DNA from 3 places in the Sphingobacterium sp. WM genome. Region 2 is predicted to be linked to each of the others. Evidence: riboswitches for the same ligand, from Rfam matches in the RefSeq annotation. Region 2 holds a riboswitch; each other region holds the start of a gene.
What was found. Region 2 has a riboswitch for S-adenosylmethionine ahead of metE (5-methyltetrahydropteroyltriglutamate--homocysteine S-methyltransferase). Riboswitches for the same ligand answer to the same signal wherever they lie in the genome.

Region 1: another riboswitch for S-adenosylmethionine. It lies ahead of PZ892_RS11890 (hypothetical protein); the one in region 2 lies ahead of metE (5-methyltetrahydropteroyltriglutamate--homocysteine S-methyltransferase).
Region 3: another riboswitch for S-adenosylmethionine. It lies ahead of PZ892_RS05725 (O-acetylhomoserine aminocarboxypropyltransferase/cysteine synthase); the one in region 2 lies ahead of metE (5-methyltetrahydropteroyltriglutamate--homocysteine S-methyltransferase).

The regions. Positions count from the first base shown of each region.
Region 1 covers NZ_CP120709.1:2,778,588-2,784,815, forward strand. The annotation lists gene PZ892_RS11880 (transglycosylase domain-containing protein) at 1-1,067, opposite strand, end outside; gene rpoN (RNA polymerase factor sigma-54) at 1,295-2,758, shown strand; SAM-I-IV-variant riboswitch at 2,806-2,900, shown strand; gene PZ892_RS11890 (hypothetical protein) at 2,961-3,224, shown strand; gene PZ892_RS11895 (DUF2891 domain-containing protein) at 3,286-4,398, opposite strand; gene PZ892_RS11900 (DUF937 domain-containing protein) at 4,465-5,139, shown strand; gene PZ892_RS11905 (low specificity L-threonine aldolase) at 5,299-6,228, shown strand, end outside.
Region 2 covers NZ_CP120709.1:3,491,261-3,497,488, reverse strand. The annotation lists gene metE (5-methyltetrahydropteroyltriglutamate--homocysteine S-methyltransferase) at 1-1,450, opposite strand, end outside; SAM riboswitch class I at 1,522-1,620, opposite strand; gene PZ892_RS14940 (response regulator transcription factor) at 1,855-2,544, opposite strand; gene PZ892_RS14935 (HAMP domain-containing sensor histidine kinase) at 2,560-4,431, opposite strand; gene PZ892_RS14930 (hypothetical protein) at 4,558-4,974, shown strand; gene pyk (pyruvate kinase) at 5,002-6,228, opposite strand, start outside.
Region 3 covers NZ_CP120709.1:1,343,874-1,350,101, forward strand. The annotation lists gene PZ892_RS05715 (homoserine dehydrogenase) at 1-842, opposite strand, end outside; gene metX (homoserine O-acetyltransferase) at 842-1,903, opposite strand; gene PZ892_RS05725 (O-acetylhomoserine aminocarboxypropyltransferase/cysteine synthase) at 1,948-3,255, opposite strand; SAM riboswitch class I at 3,504-3,617, opposite strand; gene PZ892_RS05730 (hypothetical protein) at 3,872-4,303, opposite strand; gene dapA (4-hydroxy-tetrahydrodipicolinate synthase) at 4,394-5,272, opposite strand; gene ligA (NAD-dependent DNA ligase LigA) at 5,302-6,228, opposite strand, start outside.

The sequences.
Region 1 (6,228 bases), 710 kb from region 2:
AGGAAGTTAGGAATTACATTTCCTTCTTTATCGCGCCAAGGCAGATCATTCCCCCAAACATTATCCAAACGTTGTTGAAGTTCCTTCATCTTGGCTGAAACCACGGTTTCTGCAATCTTTTGCATTCTAGAGTCGATGGTGGTATAGATTTTCAAGCCACTAGTATAGATATCGATTTCATTATCTTCCGCCCACTTCTCTAACCATTTCTCGACTGCAGTTCTCAAATACGAATCATTGGAGTTTCGGATTTCCTGATTATTCAAGTTCAAACCCAAGGAGTCTTTACTCAATTTATCTACTTCTTCTTTCTTTAAATAACCCTCCTTACTCATCTGGTTTAGAACGACATTTCTACGTTGAAGGGCATTTTTAGGATTCCGGATTGGGTTATAGAGGGTTGTACCTTTGAGCATACCAACCAATACGGCAGCTTCATTGACAGAGATTTCACTTGGTAATTTATCAAAATAGCGAACAGAAGCAGATTTAATTCCGTAGGCGTTATTGCTAAAAGAAACAGTATTCAAGTACATGGTTAGGATTTCTTCCTTACTGTATTTACTTTCCAGCTTAAAGGCAGTCATCCATTCTTTATATTTGGTCACAAGTAGTCCGACCCCGGGGATTTTACCTAGGAGACCTTGAGCGTCTTTATATCGTGTTTTGTACAGGTTTTTGGCAAGTTGTTGAGTAATTGTACTGGCACCGCGGTCGCTTCCACTCAAAGTGGAGAACACCCCACCAAATAAACCAATAAAATCTACCCCATGATGTTTTCTAAAACGAACATCCTCAGTAGCAATCAGGGCATTAACAATATTAGGGGAAATACTATCGTAAGGTACAGGGTCGCGGTCCTGCTTGTAGTAACGACCAAGTAATACGGAATCGGCGGTAAATAATTCAGAAGAGACGTTTAATTCGGGCAACAATATTTCCTTCTTCGTAGGTGATGATCCGAACAATCCTAAGAAGTTTATTTGAACCGCACAAGTGAATAAGATAATAAAGTAAATAACAATCAGTGCGATACGCAAAAATTTGTTCCGGACACGTTTAAACATACGGTAAATATGAACAAAACTTTGGAAAAAATCATAGCAATTCGCTCAAAAATGAAGCTTAGAACGAAAATTAACGAAATTTAACAAATGTATTTTTTGGTTTTTAAGTAGGCTGTTTTTCCGGCATTTATATTAGCAAAAACTGTACCTAAAAATTCTTTTGTTGCTTACATTCTTATCAAATTGAATATTATTCCCTATTTTTACCTGACTTATTAATCGGGGACATGTTAAAACAAACATTACAACAAAAATTATTACAGAAACTTTCACCGCAACAAATTCAATTTATCAAATTGCTTCAGGTACCTACTGTTTCATTAGATGCACGGATCAAGGAGGAACTTGAAGAGAACCCTGCTTTGGAAGATGGAAGTTTGACTAACATGAATGAACCGGTTGAGGAGTATCCTGACAAGGATCCTGATGATGACTTCAATATGGAAGACAACAGCTATGACGATGAGTTTAGCGTGGATGAATACATACAAGAAGATGATTATAAGGACTATGGCGGTGGCTATGACCATGATGATGACGAAGGGAAAAAGGAGATTCCTATTGCCGTTCAGGATTCATTCTTTGAGAACCTACAGAATCAGCTAGACCTCTTGGCGCTATCGGACAAGGATTATGTTCTTGGTCAACAAATCATTGGCTCATTAGATGATGATGGCTACTTAAGAAGACCTATTCTATCCTTAATCGATGACCTTGCATTTTCACAGAACGTCATTGTCGAAGAAGATGAAGTTGAGGAGATGCTGAAGATTGTACAATCCTTTGATCCTCCAGGAATTGGCGCAAGAAACCTTCAGGAATGCTTAGCTATCCAATTACGTAAGAAAGACCAGACTAATCCGATCATTCAACAGGCGATGCAAGTTGTTGAGAATTATCTGGATGAATTCACCAAAAAACATTACGATAAAATCGAAAAGCAACTTGGGGTAAATTCCGAGGAGTTAAAAGAGATCGTAAATGAAATATTAAAGCTTAACCCAAAACCGGGAGACTCAGGTGCTGTTGCTGGAAAGCAATTACAGATTATTCCGGATTTCCATATTTCAAATAATGATGGTGTCCTGCACCTCACTCTTAATGGACGTAACGCCCCAGAATTAAGGGTATCCCGCTCCTACCAGGAGATGTTTGAGCATTATGAAAAAGCGGAGAAAAACGACAAAAAAATGCGTGAAGCAGTTCAATTTGTAAAACAAAAACTGGATTCAGCAAAATGGTTTATCGATGCTATCAAACAAAGACAACAAACCCTATTGAAAACCATGAACGCAATCATGGAATATCAATATGATTATTTCCTAACCGGAGATGACAGAATGCTGAAGCCAATGATTTTAAAGGACATAGCCGACAAAATCGAAATGGATATTTCAACTGTTTCGCGGGTTGCAAACTCTAAATATGTGCAAACGGAATTTGGCACATTCTTATTAAAATCATTCTTCTCCGAAGCTATTCAAACAGAATCAGGTGAAGAGGTTTCCAACAAGGAAGTCAAGAAGATTTTGGAGGAATGTATTGCAAACGAAGATAAGAGAAAGCCTTTGGCAGACGAAAAGCTGACTGAAATTCTGAAAGAAAAGGGTTATTCGATTGCACGTCGTACGGTTGCGAAATATAGGGAAGCGATGAACATCCCTGTGGCACGTCTAAGAAAAGAATTATAGAATTTTCAAAAATTTTCTTGCATAATAAAATATAATCTACTAAGTTTGTAGAGTATTCAGAATTGCGTAAGCAATACCAACCGAGTGGGAGTCACCGCGGTGGTAAATCGATACGGGCGAGCAGCCAAAATAAACGAATCTTGCAAGGTCCAATAGACGTCTCTGAATGCAATTATGGTTAAACACTTTAAACATTAATTGTATGTCCAACACAACAAAACCCTTACATCAACATTTAGTGGAGAAATTCCACCATTATTCCAACAATGAATTGGTCATTTTGAACAATGACTTGGTGAATTCCAATTGGGGAACCAACAAAACTGCCTTTAGGACTGCCCTATTGAGCACCTTGTCCAATCGCGGAATAGACCTTTCAGCAATCATCAGTACTGAAGATGGATTTACCCAAATTCAAAGAGTTCCTGTAAAATTATCTGAGAATAAACTAATTCCTATTTGTTAAAGCAATAGTAAACATTGAGATGAGAAAATAAAATTCTCATCTCAATGTTCTATTTCATAAGCTATTTATTCAATACGTTAATTGCGTACAAAGCAAATGTTCCCAACCAATGACTTCCCATATAATCATCTTCCTTGCTTAGGTTTTTAATAGAAAAATTAAAATGTTCTACCGCATTTGCTTGAAGATGTTCCAAGCTTGGATCCATTTTGGAGATTCCAGATAAACATGCAGCGCGACTATAGTTCAATCCATCCAAATGAACCAATTTTCCATCTGTTCTATCTTTTACAATTGCTGGATTCAATTCAAACTTTTGGCTGAATAAATCGGGCATAAACTCTTTCAACCAGTTCATATAAGTAGTTTTATCCATTATTTTACTCATTAGGAATGCTTCCTCCAAACATGGAGATAGGAAATCATAACCACTTGGCTCATAAGCTAAATCACAATTTCTATCAGCTTGGAATAGACGGGTAGAATTTTCTTTGATGGCTTTTATGAATTCCTCGTTCCCGACGGTATTGGCATAATCCAAGGATAAGGATAAGCTAAAGGCAGAATTATCATGTTGACCAGCTCGGATTGGGTAAACAAGTTTAGGTAGGTACTCAATATATTTTGAAACCAATAAATCGACCAAAGGTTGTAGGTTAGTTTTCCACCTTTTAGCATCCTGATCTTCCCAGTTGTACAATTCTTCCTGAAGTTTAAATAACCAAGCCCATCCATAAGTTCTTTCAAAGCTTAAATTATTCTTATCATTGAAAAAAGCTATTTCAGTGGCTACATTTTCGGCTGTGATATGATCATTCAAGACCTTTCGCATAGTCCCTTCCTTATCCAATTCAGGGAATTGCTTTAAAAGTTTAATTACCGACCAGTATCCATGTACGGAGGAGTGCCAATCAAAACAACCATAGAACACCGGTCTAAGTTTTTTAGGGGATTTCAGGTCAGAATCCGAACCTAGAACTTGGCCTAATTTATTTGGATATTCAACTGGGATACAATGCGTTGGCATATCATATATAATCTTCGCGAGATCAGGAGATAATGTTACATTTTCATATTTCTTTCCTTCAGGGTTTTCCCTGGTTTTAGACTCATTAGAACAGCTTATTAGAAGTAAGGCTACACCCACAAGGATGTTTAGACATATTTTTTTCATACTAGTAAAATTGGCAATATATTTGAGTTATAAAAATAACATTTATAAACTATAACAATCTACAGTATGAACATTAGTGATTTAATTTCAGGAAGTATTGGTTCCCAAGCTACTGAAGGGATATCTGAAAAATTAGGACTAGACAAGAATCAAACGCAATGGGTAGTTTCGGCTGCAATTCCGTTAATGATGTCGGCATTAAATTACAATGCACAGAAAAGTCCTGAACAAGCTCAAGGCATTCAAAACGCATTAGACTCACATTCAGGAGGGATTTTTGATAATCTAGCAGGATTATTCAATCAAGGACCTACTGAAGACGAAGATAAAATTGTGAACCATATTTTCGGAAAGAACACCGAAACGGTTAAGCAATCCCTTTCTGAGAAATCGGGAATTAGCATTGGAAAAATTGGTGGTATATTGGCCCTTTTAGCGCCATTAGTAATGGGTTATTTGGGCAAGAAAAAACAATCTGACGGCGGTTCCTCTGGCGGCATTGGCGATTTATTGGGAAGTATTTTAGGTGGAGGATCTTCAAACGCAGGTGCTTCCGGTGGTGGTATCGGCGATTTGATTGGAAGTGTATTGGGTGCTGGATCTTCAAATTCAACCGGTAATGCACAACCAAATATTGGAGGCGGATTAGGGGATTTAGTTGGGCAATTCTTTGATCAGAAAAATGACAATAATGCCAAAGGAAGTATTTTAGATAGCCTGGCAGGCATGTTTGGAAAATAAGCACAGAAAACATATCTCTTAAAGGATTGATCATCACGAACAATCCTTTTTTATTTTTAGGGATATTCCATTCCTTTAAAGCGTAAAATTTCCGCCTTTTAAACTCTCAATCCTTAAAGATTTCAATTTTCGAATTCCAAAAACGATTATATTTACCCTATGGAATTAAAAATTAGCTTCAAGAATGATTATTCAGAAGGAGCACATCCCAATATTCTAAATCTACTTTTAAAAACCAATCTAGACCAAGAGGCAGGTTATGGCGATGATAAATTAAGTAAGGCTGCGAAGCGTTTTATTAAAAAACGTATTTCCAACGATGATGCGGAGGTATTTTTTGTTTCTGGAGGTACCCAAGCAAATTTATTGGTAATTAGCCATTTGTTAAAACCCTATGAATCTGTAATAGCAGTAGACTCGGGACATATTGAGGTTCATGAAACAGGTGCCATAGAAAATACGGGACATAAAATCAATTGTATCCCGAATAAGGAAGGGAAAATAACAGTAGCAGGTATACAATCCGTTTTAGATGTCCATACGGACAATCATATGGTAAAACCAGCAATGGTTTATATTTCGCAAAGTACCGAGATTGGTAGTATTTATAGTAAGCGAGAAATTGAGGAGATTGCTTTCTTCTGTAAGGAAAATCAGTTAAAATTCTTTATCGATGGAGCAAGGTTGGCCACTGCTCTCACCTCCCCTTCCAGTGATGTAAGTATTGAGGTGATCGCCAGATTAGCGGATGTGTTTTACATTGGAGGAACAAAAAATGGAGCGCTTTTAGGTGAGGCTATAGTATTTAAGAATTCTGTTTTAGCAGAGGGCTTTGATTATTACATTAAGCAAAAAGGAGCTTTAATGGCGAAAGGCAGGATTTTAGGAGCTCAATTCTATGCTTTATTTGAGAATGATCTTTTCTTTGATCTTGGCAAGCATGCCAATGCTATGGCAAGCAAACTTGCAGAAGCATTAAAACAACAAGGCTATTCATTTGCGAGTCGACCAGTCAGCAATCAGCTTTTTCCAATCCTACCCTTAACAGTTATTAAAAGACTAATGGAAAAATATGAGTTTTATGTTTGG
Region 2 (6,228 bases):
TTCTTTCAGTTTCAGCAGCGATTTCTTTATCGTATTCCTCTTGAGAAATAGCACCTTTTTTCAAGTCAGCTCTCCATTTACGAACATCTTTCGTTTGTGGGAATGAACCGATTGTTGTAGTTGCAAATCCAGGAAGGTTGAATTTAGCTTGTTGAGCTTCTTTACGAGCATTGAAAGTAGAAGTACGTTTAGCATCTTCATCAGTGATGTTGCTAACTCTGTTTTTTACTTCTGGTTTGTGGATCAATGGAGAAGTACGACGGCTTTCAGCAGCATCTTTGTTTGCTTCAAAACGTTTTTGAGTTTCCGCATCTACTTCACCCTCAGCTAATACTGCTAAGTCTTTTACTTCAGCTAATTTTTGTTTAGCGAATGCTAACCAGTTTTTCACTTCAGCAGGTAAAGATTCTTCATTGTTTTCATTGTCTAAATCAAATGGAACATGCAATAATGATGAAGAAGGAGCAACCCAAACACGGTCTTTTCCTAAAGCATCAACGGCTTGTTTGATTTTTTTCAATGAGTTTTCATAGTCATTTTTCCAAATGTTACGGCCTTCAACAACTCCTAATGAAAGAGTTAATGATGCAGGAACTTTGGATAATATAGTGTCAAGTTGGTTTTCACCACGAACTAAGTCAAGGTGTAACGCATGCACAGGAAGGTTTACAGCGATATCTTCGTTGTTTCCTAATGCCTCGAAGTAAGTAGCAACGATTAATTTGATGCCTTTAGCAGCTGCAGCTAACTTTTCGAATACTTTTCCGTAAAGTGCTTTTGTAGCATCATCGATATCTAATGCCAAGAAAGGCTCATCGATTTGTACATATTGTGCGCCAGCATCAGCAAGTTTTCCAAGGATCTCTTCGTATACAGGAAGTAATTTGTCGATAAGATCGATGCGGTTAAAACCAGCTTCTTTTTCTTTACCTAATAATAAGTAAGAAATTGGACCAATCAGAACAGGTTTTGTTTCAATGCCTGATTGTTTTGCTTCATTGTATTCACTTAAGAATTTCTCTGAAGTAAGTTTGAATTCTTGATCTTTTACGAATTCAGGAACGATATAGTGGTAGTTGGTATCAAACCACTTTGTCATTTCCATAGCAGTTACATCAACACCATCTTCTTGGAAACCACGTGCCATCGCGAAATATAAATCTAAGTTATATTGGCGATCGATTTTGTTTAAAAGGGAGTTGTAACGAGCAGGAATTGCTCCAACAGTTAATGATAAGTCAAGGACTTGGTCATAAAAAGAAAAATCATTTGATGGGATCAATTCGATACCAGCATCCTTTTGAGTCTTCCAATTGCTTTCACGGATTTTCAGTCCAGCCTGCAATAATTCTTCCGCGCTGATTTTCTTTGCCCAGTAAGCTTCATTAGCTTTCTTCAGTTCACGGAATGCACCCACACGTGGGTAGCCTAAATTGTTTGTTAATAGCATATAGATCTCTACTAAATTAAAATGTTTCAAAAAGTCTTTGCTAAGAGAAGGCTACTAAGGTACCTGTAACCAGCTTATCTTTCCCAATCGGGGTAGAATGTAGCACCTTGTCAAGGGACAGGTTGCTAAGGCTTCATCGGGTCTAGTCCCTCTGCCTTTCTCTATAAGCGGTGGCTAAGTTATGGATAAGATTTATATTTTGCAAAAAAAAGATTTGTGACCAGAGATTTCTCCCCAGTAAAAACAAATTATTAGCCATTTTAATATGTCTCCATTCTATAATAATCTGGCCTAAAGCAATAGTGTAGAGGGAATACCAAAAAAATAGGGACAAAATTAATTTTGTCCCTATTCATTTTATTTTTGTAATCATTCTGAGAAGAACTCTTCCCAAAAATCTGATATTAACTCACTAATAATTTATATCCTTTACCATGGACATTCACAATCTCTACATTCGGATCTTCCTTCAAATATTTTCTTAACTTACTTAAAAAAACATCCATACTTCTTCCGGTAAAGTAATTGTCATCATGCCAGATCTTGATCAATGCTTCCTCTCGGGTCAATACATCGTTCTTTTTCAAACATAAAAGACGTAGTAATTCGGCTTCTTTGGTTGAAAGCTTTTGCTGTTGTCCCTTGAATGAAATAATCTGACTTGTATAATCGAAGAAGTAATCACCGATTTCAAATTTATCAGAAACTTCTTCTTCTTTATCTTTCGATGCTCTTTTGAGCAAGGCATTTATTCGTAGCAATAATTCCTCCACACGGAAGGGTTTGGTGATATAATCATCACCTCCCAATTCAAATGCCTGGGTTTTATCTTCCATCATTCCCTTTGCTGTCGCGTAGATGATAGGAACTGTTTGATTTATTTTTCGAATATCCTTTCCTAATGAAAAGCCGTCTTTCTTGGGCATCATGACGTCTAGGATACAAAGATCAAATTCCTCTTTTCTGAAGGCATCCATACCTTCTTGACCATCCTTACATAATACCACATCGAATTTACCCTTTAGTTCTAGGTAATCCTTTAATAACTCGCCCAAATTAGGATCATCTTCTGCTAATAATATCTTTTGATTCATAATTTCTTTTATTTATTATGCTACTTCCTTGGAGGCGTCCTTCAAAGGAAGAGTTACTTCAAATTGTGTGCCTTTATCTTTTTCGCTTTTAACTGATATTTTGCCGTTTAGTCTTTTGATGATATCATTGACATAACTTAGGCCTAGTCCAAAGCCTTTTACGTTGTGAATATTTCCCGTAGGAATCCTATAAAATTGATCAAAAATCTTTTCTTGTTGATCCTTGGTCATCCCCATTCCTTTATCTGCAACGGAGATTACAATGTTGTTCCCTCTATTAAAAGTCTTGAAAGTGATTTCTGGTTTTTCTTGAGAGTATTTAATTGCGTTATCAACCAAATTAAACATGACATTGGATAGGTGAAGTTCATCTCCAACCACCAAGTCATTAACTGCAGCCAAGTCGATATTCAAGGTTCCTTCTGCCTTATCCATTTGCAGGCGCATACTCTCCAAAACGGCATTCGCCAGAGAGTTGATATAAACATTGACGCGTTCAATTTTCAAGTTTTCCTTTTCTAAACGCGCAATATTCAAAACCCTTTCAATATGAGAACCCAATCTGACATTCTCATCATAAATGATATTTGCGAGTTTATTTACCCTTTTGCCATCAGCCGAAATTTCCGGATCCCGCAAGGACTCACTCGCGATCATAATAGTAGCCACCGGAGTTTTAAACTCATGCGTCATATTGTTGATGAAATCCGTTTTCATTTCGGAAATCTTCTTTTGCTTGAAGATAATGCTCAGGGTATAAGCGAAACATCCAATCAATAGAGCAAGCAAGGCCAAGATGGTCGGGAATAACCAATATCCCATGGTTTCCGCAATAATCCCGCCTTTATTTGGGAAGTGAATACTTAATTCACCCGGCGCATTGCCTCGGTCTCCTTGGAATAATCTTGCTGTATAGATCAATGGGTTGCTAACCTCCTTTAACTCTTCGTTATTGAATTGATACACCCCCTGAAATACCGGCATCTTATTGAAATCCTTGATTTCCATGACGAAGGATGATTTTATCCCGCGCTCAGAAAGCTCATGAATCAATAATTTCACCGTCTTTTTTCCATTGATACGTTCTGCCAAGGGTCTTTTGGATAATTCCATACCCATGGCCACATCAGCAATGACAGAGCTTTTTTTGCCACCTAAAATAGCAATCGTATCGTATAGGGTAGCAGCTTCTGTTAACTTCTGATTTCTTAAATTATTTAGTTTGATCTCCAATTCCTCAATTTTCCCAATGGATCTCGAGTCAATTCTTGGAGGTAATGTTCGGATTTGATAGGCAATGGCTTCCGTAGCTGGAGGTGAAAATACTGGAATTAAATACCGAGTACTATCATCCTTCTGAGCCACCCTTGGAATAACTTTTATGGCCTCAACATTCGTGAATTCACCAATGGTGTTATCAGATGTAAGCCCCTGTTCTAGAGTGATTCTGACTAAATGTTTATAATCTTTCCTTCGTAAATAGGTCTCGTAGAACTCATTACTAATGGGGACAGCTGGGAATTGCTGATTTAATTGACGCTCTAGATAATTGAAGTGGGTCGTATGTGCAAAAGCTCTTCTTTGCAAGGTTTTGATACTATCCTGATAACTTAACTGAAGCGCTAGTATTTTTTCATTCTTCTGAATTCTTTCCTGATCAATTCTAAACTTCTCCTGATTCAGACGTTCTTGTTCCCTAGCAAAATCATAGATCTCTTGGCGTTCGATTTTGTTGGCTACTGCTGATAGGGAGGCTTTAACCTCCTCATCGAATAATTTTGACTCCTTGATAAAGGACTCCCGCACAAAATAATATTGCATAGCCATTACACCTATAAGCGCAATGGACATCAGCCAAATAATCAATGCAATACTTCTTTTCTTCATTTGTTACAAAAGTAATAAGGGAAAACAGCTAATTTTCTCATTTAACACATTTTAACAGCGAAATTTTAGCTTTTTTAGCAGAAATGGATTTGTTTTGTTATAGAATTATGACTTAAGATACTGATTATGAAAAATTTCATCCTAATTTCCATGCTGCTTTTGATTTGGGTACTTCCTTCTTCTGCTCAAAATAATCAAAATTTTCAAAAAATGAAACCATTGGAACTCAAGTTGGATAAATCCAAGCAGGATAGTTTAAAGGCTTTCAAAATACCATTATTTGATTCTCTAAGTTCTACCATAGAGATCCCAAATGCATACAAAGGAAAGAAATTAAATCTGCAGCAAACACCAAATCAAGGGGCTATGGATGACAGTGTAATTCTAGAAAAGAAATTGACTGGCTCGGAGAGTGTAATGATGCCAGGAACCAAAAAACTGGGCAATAATTCCCAAAAGGATAAGTTTGAGTCCAAAGACGTTTTAAACTCCCTTATTCAGAAGTTGTTTCAAAAATATATAAACAAGAAAGCCTCATGTTAAATGAGGCTTTCTTGTTTTATTTCGTAATTATCTTACTTCTGAAACACGGATTGTATTTGTTCTACCTTTTTCATGTAATGGGGTAGAAGAGGTGTTGATAACAATCTGACCTGGTTCAACCAAGTGACGCTCTCTTAATAAGCCGTTTACATCTTGGATTGTACCATCTGTAGATTCGTATTTTTCGTAGATAAATGCTTTCACACCCCAGCATAAGCTAAGCGTACGCAATAAAGTTTTATTACCAGTGAAAACATAGATATCTGCATCCGGACGGTAACTAGAAATTTCCATGGCAGTATATCCTGAAGAAGTCATTACTGCGATTGCAGATGCATGAGTTTTTTCAGCCAAGAAAATAGAAGAACTACAAATAGCATCTGGAATTCGGGTTACAGGTACTGTTCCTAATTGTTCTTTGTCACTATAGTATGGATAAGAAGTCGCTTCAACATGAGTAATAACTTTTGCCATTGTTTCGATAACGATCTCAGGGAATTCACCAACTGAAGTTTCGCCACTTAACATCACAGCATCCGCACCATCAATTACCGAGTTCGCAACGTCATTAACCTCTGCACGTGTTGGACGTGGAGTAGTAATCATACTTTCCAACATTTGGGTAGCAATAATTACTGGTTTTGATAGGTTACGACATTTTTGAGCAATAATCTTTTGAAGGCCTGGTACTTCTTCCATAGGAAGTTCAACACCTAGGTCACCACGAGCAACCATGATCGCGTCTGTTGCTTCAATAATGCTGTCGATATTATCAATCGCTTCAGGCTTCTCGATTTTTGCAATCACTTTTGCGTGAGAACCTTTTTGCTTGATGATTTCTTTACATTGCTTGATGTCTTCTGCTGAACGTACGAATGACATCGCGATCCAGTCAGCACCATGGTCAAGAGCAAAGTTTAAATTATCTAAATCTTCTTCCGTTAATGAAGGAATTGAAACTTTGGTGTTTGGAAGATTAACTCCTTTTCTAGAGGTTAAAATACCACCATGAACAACTTCACAAGTAACTGTGTCTAAGTGGTTTGTTGATAAAACGCGCAATTGAAGTTTACCGTCATCCAATAAGATGATTTCATCTTCTTTTACGTCATTCGGAAAGTTGTCATATGTGATGTAGATTTTCTTTTCGTCACCAATTAATTCGTGCGTAGTCATCTCTACAGTACTTCCATTTACAAGAATGGCACCACCTTCTTTCATTTTTCCGATACGAATTTTCGGACCTTGTAAGTC
Region 3 (6,228 bases), 2.1 Mb from region 2:
GCTGCTTTTACCAATACTCCGTTGTACTCATTCTCAACATTTTGTAGGATATTGCCTTTTGAAATAAATTTCGGAAGCACATAAAGAACTACTTTATTGTTGGAAATTTCCTTCGCCAATGGAATCAATTTGATTTTATAATTCTTCTCCCTTGCATAGCGAATATCTGCATCTCCTAAGGTGTCAATACCTAAATTAAGGATTTCATCCGGGTTGATGTAGATTCCGTAAGCATGTGATGCCACGATAGCCAATTTATATTTTGGATCATATCCTCCCACGTCCAAGGTTGGGTCAGTTTCTGCGAATCCCAATTCCTGTGCTTTCTTCAATGCTGCATCATAGCTTTGATTTTCATTGAAGATCTTGGATAGGATATAGTTTGATGAACCGTTGAAAATACCACTCACAGAGTGCAACAGCTCATTGTCATAATACTCCTCTAAATTCCGGATGATTGGAATACTTCCACAAACAGCTCCTTCATACAATAGGGAAGTCCCATGTTGATTTTGAATCTCCGTTAATTCTTCCAAATGGGTTGCAATCATTTTCTTATTGGCTGAAACTACATTTTTTCCGCTTGTCAGCGCTCTTTTTGTAATTTCAAAAGCAGCTTCCGCATCATCAATTAATTCAACTACCGTATTGATTTCTGGGTCATTTAAAATCGCATTGGCATCTGTAGTGAATAACTCTGCAGGCAATGTCCTTTTCTTGTCTGCATTCTTGATTACGAATTTCTTAATCTCTAAGTTTAGGTTCTTTGTTTTTATGATATCGTATAAACCTTGTCCCACCACACCAAATCCAAACATCCCGATGGTAAGTTTCTTACTCATTATTCTTTAATTAAATTTAAGTGATTTTCTGCTTTTGTATTATTTTTCTCAAGAAAGTTTCCAATGACTTGAGTTAGGGTTTTTGTTTCAATCAAGAATCCATCATGTCCAAAAAAGGAGTGTAGTTCATAGTACTCTGCATGTGGAATGTTTTTAGCAATAAATTCTTGTTCCTGTGGCGGAAAGAGAACATCCGAAGGAATTCCTATGATTAGGGCATTAACTCCTTCGATGGATTGTAAAACTTGTTCTACCTGGCCTCTACTTCTTCCCAAATGATGACTGTCCATGGCTTTGGTCAGATACCAGTAGGAGAATGCATTGAATCTTCTCACCAATTTATCGCCTTGGTAGGATTGATAGGAAGATGCTTTATAGGCATCCGTCTTATCATGGTCAGACTCTACCTGCGTGGTGCCATAGGCATTGTATGTTCGATAAGATAATAAGGCCATGCTGCGTGCGGCTTTTAAGCCTTTCATACCAGCATCGTCTCTTTTTTCAGTAAAGGTTGAATCTGCCTCAATTGCCAGTCGTTGACTCTCATTAAATGCAATGCCCCATGGAGAAAAGAACGCATTGGTTCCGATGGCTATCAGGTTATGGATTTTAATAGTTTTTGCAACCGTCCATTCCAATGCCTGCTGCCCACCTAAGGATCCACCGATCAAAGTGTTTATTTCATTTATCCCTAAATGGTCTGCCAGCAATTGATGGGCTTTTACGATATCACGAATGGTGAACTGTGGAAAGTCTGAATAATAGGGCAGGTTTGTATTGGGGTCAATGGATAAGGGATTCGTCGTTCCATAATGTGAACCCAATACATTGGCACAAATAATAAAATAATCTTTATCATTGAATAACTCATGCTCGCCAAATAATCCTGGCCACCAGTCAAATACATCTGAATTAGCAGTCAAAGCATGACAAACCCATATCACATTGGATTTATCTTCGTTTAGCTCTCCATAACTATGGTAAGCTATCTGTAGATTTGCCAGTTTTTTCCCGCTTTCTAATTCGAAGTCTTGGCTATATCCGAAAGTCTTTACACTCATTCTATTAAATTATCTTCCTCCATAAAAATTAAATAAGGCCCCCCTTATTTAATTTTGTCAAATGCTTGTGCTAGATCAGCTTTAATGTCATCAATATGTTCAATACCAACTGACAATCTCAATTGACCTGGTTCTACACCTGCTTTTTTCTGTGCCTCAGCACTTAATTGTTGGTGGGTGGTTGCTGCTGGGTGAATGATCAATGTCTTCGCATCCCCAACATTCGCCAGATGGCTAATCAATTCCAACGAATCAATAAACTCATTAGCTTTATCAACTCCACCTTTTACTGTAAATGAAAGAACCGCCCCATATCCATTTTTCAAATATTTCTGAGCATTTTGATGATATGGATGGTTTTTCAAACCTGGATAGCTTACATGCTCCACTTGTGGATGCGCATCTAACCATTGTGCGATTTCTAAAGTATTGTCCACATGACGTTGAACTCTTAATGATAAAGTCTCTAAACCTTGAACCAATAAAAATGAATTAAATGGAGATAGGGCAGGGCCGAAATCTCTCAATCCTTCAACTCTCGCACGGATAGCAAATTGGATGTTTCCAAATGGACCATCTTCGCCAAATACATCTGAAAATACTAAACCATGATAACCTTCTGATGGTTCTGAAAATTGCTTGAATTTACCATTACCCCAGTTGTAGTTACCACCATCGATAATAACACCACCGATACTTGTACCATGTCCACCAATCCATTTGGTTGCTGATTCTACTACAACGTTTGCACCATGTTCCAAAGGTTTGAACAAATAACCTCCTGCACCAAATGTATTATCCACGATCAATGGTAAGTCATGTTTCTTCGCAACGGAAGCAATGCGCTCAAAGTCAGGAATATTATAGCTTGGGTTACCAATGGTTTCTACGTAGATCGCTTTGGTCTTATCGTCGATCAAGGCTTCGATTTTATCAGCATCTGATTCTTCAGCAAATCGAGCTTCGATACCTAATCTTTTGAATGATACTTTGAATTGGTTATAAGTACCACCATATAAGTTAGCTCCTGAAACAAAGTTTTCACCTGCTTCAAGGATATTTGTCAATGCAATAAATTGAGCTGCCTGGCCTGATGCAACAGCTAGTGCTGCAACACCGCCTTCTAAGGCTGCAATGCGTTTTTCAAAAACATCCGTCGTAGGATTCATGATCCGGGTATAGATGTTTCCGAATTGCTTTAATGCGAATAGGTTTGCACCATGTTCTGCATTTTCAAAAACGTATGATGAGGTTTGGTATATAGGTAATGCTCTTGAACCAGTTGTAGGGTCTACTTCTTGTCCTGCATGTACTTGCAATGTTTCAAATTTAAGATTTTTGTTTTCCGACATTTTTATGTTGATTATAGATGTTAGTAAATTGAATGATTTTTTTTATCCCTTGATTGCTTGATGATTTGGCCGACTACATGATTCCCCGCACGATAAATACCTATCGTGTAGAAATCTACAGACGGCTATCGCATTCGTGCAGCACCCGCAATACAAGAAGAAATAAATTGAATAAGTTGATTCTTTGCTGGTTTTCCAACAAGATACAATAATTCCGATTTTGAAAATTTTGAAGTCATAGTCTATTTCATTTATATGCTCCTGGGCTTTATTGCCTCGGACAGGAATTGGCACCTTTTCAATTCTTATTGAAGGTTGCCAGTGGGTCATTGAGCCAGTCTCTCGCCACTTCTTTATAAATCAAGACCATCTTTTTAGAGAGGTAATGATTAGCGTACCACTATCGAAGTACTCCGCAAATATAGTTCACGAAATTTAATTTTGCAATCTTTTTCAAAAAAGATTGTTGAAAACCTGCTAAAAGCATGTTCTTCAAGGAAATAAGTAAGGGTTAATTTTAGTGTGGAATGCCAAATAAAAAGAGCTTCAATTAATGATTGAAATATTCCATCTCATTAATTGAAGCTCCAATGCCTGGTCTTGGCATTAAATGCTTTTAAAAGCTATTTGGTTTAGCATCACGCATTTGGATGATCTTGTCCACTACATATCGCGTATTTCCTCGCCATGGAAGAACCCCGTGATACTCCTTGTAGTGTAAATCAAATGCCTTTCCGCTATTTAATTCTAACTCATGAAATACAGAATCACTTTCAATGGAGAATTCAAATTCATTGCTCGATAATCCTGTACCAGTTTTTTGCGAACGAATTCCCTCTTGGATAAGTTTTCCCTCGTAGGTCTTAAATAGATTTCCTTTTTTCACTGCGTAATTAAGAACTCCAGATTTAACACCTTCACCAAATACAAAGTAATATTTAAAGTAAACGAATCCGGCAAAGCCTAAAAATAGGACTAAAAGTAACCAGCTTATGAATTTCTTGAATTTTGAGCCTCGATTACTAGGTTGTTGGTTTGTTGTTTCCATTTTTCTTAATTCAGTTTTTATTTTGGTAACAAAAAGAATACCTAAAAATAAAAAAGGTTGGTCAATTTTCATTGCCAACCTGTTATTTTTTTATGCTAGTAGCTGCATCTCTGCATCTATTGCTTCTCTTGTCTTCGGACCGACAGGTACCAAAGGCAAGCGTACATGATCTTGTCCGATTCCTTTTTTCTCAAGAATATATTTTACACCAGCAGGATTGCCTTCCACAAAACACAGGTCAATGATTCTTAATAATTCCAAATGAATGGCCCTAGCTTCTTCAAAATTGCCCTCGCGGCATAGATGAGCTAATGCTGAAACCTTGGTCGGGTAGGCGTTTCCTACCACCGAAATAATTCCTGCAGCACCCATGGCCATCATTGGCAAAGTAACTGGATCATCCCCAGAAATTAATAGGAAACCTTTAGGCATATCCCGAAGAATTTCACTGAACTGCGCAAAATTTCCTGAAGCTTCCTTGGTCGCGATGATATTCTTAAAATCATTCGCTAAACGAACCGTTGTGGCTGCCGTCATATTGCTTCCTGTTCTTCCCGGTACATTGTACAGAATAATAGGAAGTTTTGAAGCTTCGGCAATGGCTTTATAATGTTGGTAAATACCTTCTTGTGTTGGTTTATTGTAATATGGAGATACAGAAAGAATCGCAACATAATCCAATGTTTCAAAATTCTTGATCTGCTCCACGATTTCATAGGTGTTGTTCCCACCAATACCAGCTACCAGAGGAATGCGTTTATTCACGTGTTTGGAAGTAAATTGCCACACCTTCTTTCGTTCGTCTTGAGTTAGGGTCGCTGTTTCGCCAGTGGTACCCAATGAAACTAAATAATCAATTCCACCCTCAATTTGAAAATCAATCAAATTTCCTAAAGTGTCGTAATCTACTGTGCCGTCTGCGTGAAATGGAGTTATTAATGCTACTCCCGCACCTTGAAGCTCGTTCATCGTTTATTATATATTTTGTTATTTTAATTCTATTTATTAATCATCGCCAATAATTCACTCTCGGAAATCATTGGGATTTGCAATTTTTCAGCCTTCGCTAACTTGGAAGGACCCATTTTATCTCCGGCTACCAAATAATTCAATTTAGAAGATATACTGCTGATCATCTTGCCTCCATGAGCCTCGATTAATTCAGTCAATTCTTCTCTTGAATAATCTGCAAACACGCCTGAAATTAAAAAGGTCTTCCCTGATAAGTTATCTCCAGCTAAAACAACTTCCTTCTCTTCAATCTCAAACTGAAGGCCCATGGCCTTTAATTTCTCGATCTCTTCCCAATGTTCTGGATTGACCAAGTAGGCATTGATGCTCTCGGCAATGCGTAATCCAATATCTTGGACCGAAAGTATTTCATCAACATTCGCAGATCGAATAGCATCGATATTTTTGAAATGCTGTGCAAGTTTCTTAGCAACAGTTTCTCCAATATGACGAATACCCAATCCAAATAATACCTTTTCAAAAGGCTTGCTCTTGGATTGTTCAATACCCTTTATCATATTGTCGATGGACTTTTGTCCAAATCGTTCTATGCCTACCAATTCGGACTCCCGATCTTTTAAGGTATAGATATCAGAGATTTTACGGATCAAGCCCAAACGGAAAAATGTTTCAATCGTTTCATCACCCAATCCTTGGATGTCCATCATTTTACGACCAATAAAGTGTTGTAGTTTTCCTACAATTTGAGGTTTACAACCATCTTCATTTGGACAATAATGCACGGCTTCTCCCTCTTCACGAACCAATTCTGTTCCGCATTCTGGACAGTGTGTCGGATATTCAAAAGGTTTTGCTCCTTCAGGACGTTTCTCAACATTGGCACCAATAATCTTTGGAATGATCTCGCCCCCTTTTTCTACAAAAACAGTGTCATGAACATGAAGTCCCAATCT